2 linked regions of the Pueribacillus theae genome follow. The protein of the gene in region 2 binds, or shares a complex with, the protein of the main gene of each other region. Links are inferred from orthologs where the notes say so. Each region holds a gene or a part of one and is shown on either strand. Other genes may lie near its edges.

Region 1 (5,650 bases), on a different replicon or contig from region 2:
CAATTGAAGGCATGAAAGAAGCAGCCGTAAAAATCCATGAGCTTGGCGCCAAAAATGTTGTGATTAAAGGCGGAAAGGCACTTGAACATGAAAAAGCAGTCGATCTCTTCTATGATGGACAAGACTTTACCCTTCTTGAAAAAGATAAAGTGGATACAACATATAATCATGGAGCCGGCTGCACATTTGCAGCTTCAATTACGGCTAACCTTGCAAAAGGAAAATCGGTGAAAGAGGCAGTGTCAGCAGCGAAGGATTTTGTTTATGCCGCCATTACCCATGGTTGGAAGCTAAATGAATATGTGGGGCCTGTCATGCATGGGGCTTATAATCAATTTGGCATTGACTCCCAAAAGAAATAGGTAACACCTCTTCCTATAGCACAGAAAACACTCTATTTTTCCCTCCAATCGATCGATAATTTAGAATAGCAAACTTCCCATTTCTATTAGAAAAGGGAAGTTTGTGTTTGAATTATTATAAAATTTTCCGCTCCCAAAACCGGTGCTCCGCTACGGCTTCCACAAATTTTTCAACAAAGTTGCCGGCATCATCCCCTGTCACGACACCAGCATTTCCTGTCAGCTTGTTCATGTCAAGCAAGTGTTTCCCTTGGTGTGTGGCGCCGATTGGCTTGTAGTGGGAATATGCTTCCTTTACAAAATATGAAGCATCCTGTTGAAACTTTTCACTCATCTTCGCTCCGCCGACAACATACACCGCATCAAATAATACGGAATCTGCAGTCAAGAACGTATGATCTGCCTCGATTGCCATGCCGTTCTCTTCGTCTACCAAACCTTGTTCTTCACTAATGATAACAGGCTGAGTTCCTTTCTTTTTCAATTCGCCGATGATTTCACCTGCACGTTGGTCAAAACCTTCACTAATCAATACAGCGATTTTTCGCGTATCCGGTTTTTTAACCGTATTTTCCTGGCTTAACGCAGGTGAAGCTTTTGTCATGCTTGATCCGCCGGTTTCCGGTGGCACAACCCCAACGTTTTTTGCCACGGCCTGTGCCAATTCAAGACTCACATTGGCAAACATATCAACAACTTGCTGGCGGACTGTCTTTTCCTTACACATGCCCAGTTCAAAGCTGAACGCATTTTTAATATGTTCTTTCTCCGCATTGCTCATGCTGTTCCAGAAAAGGACTGCTTGAGAAAAGTGATCTTTAAAACTGTCGCTGCGCGCCCTTATTTTTCGCCCGTCAACTTTTTCTTGATAATGTACATAACCGCCGTCTTCCTCACTTGCCGGCGATGGAGTATTCTTTGCTAGGGAATTATTATGATAGCTTACTTGGCCAACATTGATTGTTTGCCGTCCATAACCATCGCGCTGGTTATTGTGAAACGGGCATACAGGGCGATTAATCGGCAATTCGTGAAAATTTGGTCCTCCAAGACGGATGAGCTGGGTATCCGTATAGGAAAACAGCCGTCCCTGAAGAAGCGGGTCGTTCGTAAAATCGATGCCTGGTACGACATTCCCTGGGTGGAAAGCAACCTGTTCTGTTTCCGCAAACACGTTATCAACATTTCGGTTTAACGTCATCTTTCCGATAATTTTTACAGGTACATCTTCCTCGGGCCAAATTTTTGTCGGATCGAGAATATCAAAATCAAACATGAACTCGTCTTCTTCATTAATAATCTGAACTCCAAGCTCAAATTCCGGATAGTCTCCTTTTTCAATTGACTCGTATAAATCCTGGCGATGGAAGTCTGGATTCTTTCCATTCAATTTCTGAGCTTCATCCCAAACAACAGAATGGACGCCAAGCAAAGGCTTCCAATGAAACTTCACAAAAAACGCTTTCCCTTCCTCATTTATAAAACGGAACGTATTGACGCCAAACCCTTCCATCATTCGGAAGCTTCGCGGAATGGCCCGATCAGACATGGCCCACATGATCATATGTGCCGACTCCTGGTTATTGGCAACGAAATCCCAGAACGTGTCGTGGGCTGTCGCCGCTTGCGGAATTTCATTATGCGGCTCCGGCTTCACCGCATGGATAAGATCAGGAAATTTAATGGCATCCTGAATAAAGAAAACAGGTATATTATTCCCAACGAGATCATAGTTTCCTTCTTCCGTGTAAAACTTCGTCGCAAAGCCGCGTACATCCCTTGCCAATTCCCCGGATCCGCGCGATCCCACGACTGTAGAAAATCGAACGAAAACAGGCGTTTTCGAACCTGGTTTCTGTAAAAACTTTGCTTTCGTATAGTCCTTCATCGATTCGTACAGCTCAAATTCGCCATGTGCCGCATACCCTCTCGCATGAACGACTCTTTCAGGAATCCGCTCATGGTCAAAATGCGTCATTTTTTCGCGGAAATGAAAGTCTTCCATAAGTGTGGGGCCTCGTTCGCCAGCCTTGAGTGAAAATTCATCCTCTGACACTGGCAGTCCTTGATTTGTCGTCATTTTTTTATCGCGATCATTTGAACGAAATTTCTGTAGCTGCTCATCCTTTTTGTTACTGTTTCTTTTGAAGGTGCCGCTCATCTTTTCTCCTCCCCTGTAAAAAGTTCTCTCTAGTCTCATACCCTATTTTTTTCGATTAAAAATAGGATTTTCGCATGATTTTTAGACAGAAAAAACCTTCTTGCAATTAATGGAAAATGTTTCACATATACTACAGTGAGTGAGAAAGAGAAGAAATTTCAAAGGGTGACGGCTTTGTTCAAATATCTAGGTTTTCTCCTTTATGCGAACATGTTAGCAGTCGGTATAGCATACATTTATCTTTTAAAAATTCGTCGCCGAATAGGCTTTCATACCGTCATGAATTCAGCAACTATAACCGGGGGTTTTTTAGCAGTTGTGACAGGGGTTATTCTAATCTATCAATTCCCATTGCACTACGTTCTAGTAACGATAGTTACCACGGTCGTTGGCATGGGAGCGGGAGCATTGTTTGGAGGATTATTTGACTTTAAAACACTTATAACAGGATATACAAACGGTTTAATGATGGGACTTATGTCTCCGATGATCGGCGCGGTAGCCAAAAATAGCACGTTATTTCTACTATTTATTGAGGTTTTATTTATTTTTTCAATTTTCCTCGTTATCTGCTCATCGAGGAAGGAGCTGTATGCTGAAGATGATAATGATTCACCTGAGCCTTCTTATGATAAATAGTCTTATTGGCGTGGTTCTTTATCGTTTTTTGAATAAAAAAAGAGAAAAACTTACTCAGAGCCGCAGAATGGCAATGGGAAGTTTGGCCAGCATTTTAAGCTTGAACAGCGGAATGAACATTTATTTTTTATTGCCAGAGAACGTATCTGTCATCTATGTTTTAACGGTTGTTATCGGGGGCTTGATTGGTGCTATTTACGGTTCACTCGTCACACCGAAGGCCCGATTATCGGGTTTTTACCATGGGGTTATCGGGGGGATCATGGGAACAATGCTTGGCGCTGTCATTCAAAATCCTTCTTTATGCAGTCTACCGTCCGCCCATCCAAATACGATTGATGAAAACATCATGCTCTTTAGCACATTTGGCATTTTCCTTATGATAACGCCTGCATTATTACTTTTTGAAGGTGGAAAAAAGCTGTGAAAAAAAATAAAAAGTTTGTACCCTTGATTCTTCTCCTCATTAGCATCGCGGGTTTTGCCCTTGTTACCTTACTTTGGCCGAAAAATGAAAAGCTCCCTGTTCTAGGAAAAGTTAGCGACATTCAGTTGGAAGAAGTGCATGCAAACGGATACCAATTAAACAATGAAAAAGTAAAAATACTCGCATTTTTTTATACGCGGTGCCCTGATTTTTGTCCATTAACAATGGCCGATTTTAGCCTTCTCCAGGAACAGTTGAAAAAAGAGGATTTGCTTGGAGATAAGGTTGAACTCATTTCCCTCTCTTTTGACCCGGAAAACGACACACGTGAGGTCATTCAAAGCTATGCAAAATCTTTCCAAGCCGATACAGCTGGATGGAAATGGCTGAGAGGAACGGAAGAAGAAACAGCAAAGATTGCGAAAGAACTCCAAATGCAATACACAAAAGTCGAAGGCGATTTCTTTTCGCATTCCACAACCATGTATTTAATTGACAATAAAAATCAAGTACGGGCGCTCTACGATATGGCTTCTAGGGATAAACCAGTTGATCGAGAAAAAATTTTAGTGGACATTCGTTACTTAATTCACCAAGAGTAATCATATTCAAAAAGGGCTTATTCATTCGCTCGCTCTAATACTTAAACTTCTCATTCATCATTTGTTTTATCAATGCCCGATTCCGCTTTTTAAAGATTTCATGATGGGAAGAGACCATGGCGGTTTTATTTGCATTTGGCTGAATAAATTGCTTTGCTTTGTTTACCGCGTTGGCCGCATCCTGAAAAGCACCCGCAATTAAGTTTAATTTTCCATCATATTGCAGAATATCTCCAGCAGCATAAAGGCCTTCAACAGATGATTCGCTTGTTGAATTTCCCGCAATAAAATAATGGTCAACTCTTGCAATGTCCAATTCGCTGTTTTCAAGTAATGACATATCCCGTTCATAGCCGTGATTAATAATTACTTCATCAATTGGCAAAAGTGTTTTTTCTCCTGTTTTGTGATTTGTCAGTTCAACACGCTCAATCTTCTCGTTATTTGAACAAGGAATTAATTTTGTAATCGACGTATCAAAGAAACAAACAGCGGAACTGTTCATAAGCTGCTTGACTTGTGCTTCATGGCCCGCCAAGGCGGCTTTTCGATATGTTAAATAGACCTTCCTTGCGATCGGCTCTATTTCATTCGCCCAATCAATCGCGGAATTTCCTCCACCGGAAATGATGACCGTTTTCCCTTTAAAGCGTTGTAATGACTTTACTGTATAATGTAAATTAGACACTTCAAATCTCTCTGCTCCTTCAATCTCCAACTTTTTCGGATTCAATATTCCTCCTCCAACTGCAACAATGACCGTTTTTGAAACATGCTTTTGGCCAGAAGCAGCATGTAAGACAAACATGCCTTCTCCATTGCGTGTGATCGATTCTATTTTTTCATTTAGCACGACTTCTGGGTTAAACGTTAGGCCTTGTTCGACAAGCTGTGTAATGAGTGCTGAGCCTAGAATTGGCGTCTGCCCTCCAACATCCCAAATCATTTTCTCTGGATAAACATGTATTTTTCCGCCTAATTGCGGTTGATATTCGATAAGCTTTGTTTTCATTTCTCTTAACCCGCTATAAAAAGCGGAGTAAAGCCCTGCCGGTCCCCCTCCAATCACTGTCACATCAAATAAATCGTGCTGATCCATTTCCTTCACTCCTCAGTTGTTTATTGATTACCATTCTCAATAAGTTATTAACAATAAATAAAGACGCAATTATAGTAAGTATTATACTGATATTGATAATCATTATCAATAAATTTTTCTTTACTTTCAACAAAAAGAGGAGATTTGCATGAAAAGGCCAGACAACGAAGGATTTAGCTGGTTGGCATGTTTGCTTAGAAGTAATCGAGGCGCTACAAGCAATCGAAAACCGTAAAGCTCACTGGAAAAAGTGGTATCCGAAATATCAAGAAGCCTTGCAACAAGCTACATGTTAAAAAAATCATCCTAAATAGAAAAAAGAGATAACAATCGTAAAGCAATTGGTTTTAATTTGCTTTC
Region 2 (2,862 bases):
GGCCAGGAAGAGAACACCATTCGAAAAATTGTTGAACTTATTTTGGAAGAGAAAAATCCAGATCTTAAAAAACTCCGTGAAGACACGGCGATTATGATGTCTTGTAAACTCTCAATAAAAGCCAATCACTTCCTGAGGAATGAAGACATGGTTGCACTGCTGGAATCCCTCAGAAACTGTATCGATCCTTATACATGCCCGCACGGGCGTCCAGTTCTTATTCATTTCTCGACATATGAATTGGAAAAAATGTTTAAGAGAGTGATGTGAAGCAATTGAAGAGAGAGCGTTTGCTCGTTATCGTCGGGCCAACCGCTGTTGGCAAAACGGAAATCAGCATCGAGTTGGCAAAACGATTTGATGGCGAAATCATCAGCGGAGATTCGATGCAAATTTATCGCGGCCTTGACATTGGGACAGCGAAAATTACGCAGGATGAGATGCAAGGAATTCCACATCATATGATCGATATTAAGGAGCCTACTGAGACATTTTCAGTTTCTGAATTTCAGGAGCAAGCACGCCGTTTCATTTCCGAGATAAGCAGGAAAGGCCGTCTTCCAATACTTGTCGGCGGAACAGGGCTTTATGTTCAAGCGATTACACATGATTATCAATTTACCGATATCGGTTCAGATGACATGTTTCGAAAAGAGATGGAGGAATTCGCTGACAAATATGGGAATGAAGCCCTTCACGAAAAGCTGAAAACAAAAGATCCCGAAAGCTATAAAAGAATCCATCCGAATAACCGCAGAAGAGTGATACGGGCGTTGGAAGTGATAGAAAATACCGGGGAACCAATAACAGCGAATAAAGAAACGAGTCTGGCCATCTATGATGCGATATTCATCGGACTTACAATGGATAGGGAAAAGCTTTACGAAAGAATAAACCGGCGCGTCGATCATATGGTTGAAAAAGGACTGATTGAAGAGGCGTATCATTTATATAAAAAAGGAATCCGAAATTCCCAAGCTGCCCAAGCAATCGGATATAAAGAGCTTTTTCAGTATTTTGACGGAGACTTGTCAAAAGATGAAGCCATTGAATTGCTAAAACAAAATTCTAGAAAGTATGCAAAAAGACAATTCACTTGGTTCAAAAATAAAATGCAAATTGACTGGTTTGATATGTCGGATCACCCCAACAAAAAAAAATATGAAATCATTGAATATGTTGCAGGAAAGTTAAACCGAATAGAGAACCAATAGGTAAGCAGGAATGTGAAAAGAGGAGGACTACGAATGAAGCAGCAGATCAATATTCAAGACCAATTTTTAAATGCTCTACGACGTGAAAATACTTTCGTCACCGTATATTTAACAAACGGGTTCCAGCTAAAAGGCTTAATTAAAGGATTTGATAATTTTACAGTCATGTTGGAATCTGAAGGCAAACAGCAGCTTATTTACAAACACGCCATCTCCACCTTCGCCCCAAGCAAAAATGTTAAATTTTCAGATGACGAAAGCTAAAATGCTCCCAACTGGGAGCATTTTTTAATGAGGTAGCTTTAATACAATTGATGAGTCAAAAATCAACAGAGAGCTTTACTAATCTGGCTTCCGGCCTCTGATCTCTAATTTCTGGAAATGGGCTTTTGTCACACTTTTTTTCCGTTTTCGTATACTAATTACGGAAAAAGAAAAGTGAGGTGAAGCTTCATGAGCAGCACTACAGTTAAGAGAACGAGTGGGCAAATTAATATTGTTTTAAACCAACGAAAAAATCAGACCAACTCATCAATGATCGACGGCATGGATTTGACGAAGCATTATCCTCTTGAAAAAATTCAAAAAGAATTAAATACCCTTGTCGGCATGGAAGAAATTAAACGTTTTATAAATGAAATTTATGCATGGATTTATATTAATCGCTGCCGTAAAAACATTGGTTTGAAACAGGAGAAGCAAGCGCTCCATATGCTATTTAAAGGTAATCCCGGAACAGGGAAAACAACGATTGCCCGATTTTTGGCGAAGCTGCTTTATGAGATGGAAGTGTTGTCAAAAGGCCATTTAATTGAAGCGGAGCGGGCGGATCTCGTCGGTGAATATATCGGCCACACGGCACAAAAAACACGGGATCTTGTTAAGAAAGCCCATGGCGGGATCTTATTTATTGATGAAGCTTACTCATTGGCAAGGGGCGGGGAAAAAGATTTCGGAAAAGAAGCGATTGATACGTTAGTGAAAGCAATGGAAGACAACCATCAGGATATTATTTTAATTCTTGCCGGGTACCCGAAAGAGATGGACTATTTTATGTCAATGAATCCTGGTATGCCATCTAGATTTCCTCTTGTTGTTTCTTTTCCAGACTATACGAATGATGAATTAATGGAAATTGCAAGACGGATGTCACATGAAAGAGATTACGTATTGTCAAAAGAAGCGGAATGGAAAATAAAGAATCATCTTGAACGATATAGAGCAACCAATTCTCGCACATTCAGCAACGCGCGCTATATTAGAAATTTAATTGAAAAGTCGATTCGGAAGCAAGCAGTCAGACTGTTAAAAGATGAAAATTTCGATCGAAAACAACTCATGACATTGCTGGCGGTAGATGTACAACTAGAAGACGACGCATAATTTTGATATGATGAATACACGAAAACAGAAGTGAAAGAAGGTTGCTGATTGATCGAAAAAGAAGAAAAGGAAAGAGCCGTCCTTGTAGGATGTGAACTTCCGCAAATGAACAGCACACAATTTGAAGAGTCAATGAAAGAGCTGGAAGCATTGACGGAAACAGCAAATGGCAGCGTCGTTCACGTTTTTACCCAAAAGCGCGAACGAGTTCACCCTGCTTTTTATATTGGAAAAGGTAAATTAAAAGAGATACAGGCTTTTATTG

Evidence for each region. The genes of interacting proteins can lie anywhere in the genome.
Region 1: the proteins of hfq (region 2) and DCC39_RS12265 are in contact, whole or in part, in a crystal structure (PDB 3VU3), measured with the Escherichia coli proteins. The link is inferred for Pueribacillus theae from one-to-one orthologs.

The regions. Positions count from the first base shown.
Region 1 is NZ_QCZG01000026.1:9,185-14,834, forward strand. The notes cover bases 1-2,952. They hold DCC39_RS12265 (catalase), read right to left. Parts: upstream 2,524-2,952; coding sequence 478-2,523; downstream 1-477. Other genes in these bases: pdxK (pyridoxine/pyridoxal/pyridoxamine kinase), read left to right, coding at 1-362; DCC39_RS12270 (hypothetical protein), read left to right, coding at 2,698-2,952. In the rest of the region: more of DCC39_RS12270, read left to right, coding at 2,953-3,162; DCC39_RS12275 (hypothetical protein), read left to right, coding at 3,116-3,589; DCC39_RS12280 (SCO family protein), read left to right, coding at 3,586-4,191; DCC39_RS12285 (NAD(P)/FAD-dependent oxidoreductase), read right to left, coding at 4,226-5,290.
Region 2 is NZ_QCZG01000002.1:175,293-178,154, reverse strand. It holds hfq (RNA chaperone Hfq), read left to right. Parts: upstream 1-1,247; coding sequence 1,248-1,478; downstream 1,479-2,862. Other genes in the region: hflX (GTPase HflX), read left to right, coding at 2,646-2,862; spoVK (stage V sporulation protein K), read left to right, coding at 1,668-2,597; miaA (tRNA (adenosine(37)-N6)-dimethylallyltransferase MiaA), read left to right, coding at 267-1,214; mutL (DNA mismatch repair endonuclease MutL), read left to right, coding at 1-270. UniProt on the Escherichia coli protein: RNA chaperone that binds small regulatory RNA (sRNAs) and mRNAs to facilitate mRNA translational regulation in response to envelope stress, environmental stress and changes in metabolite concentrations.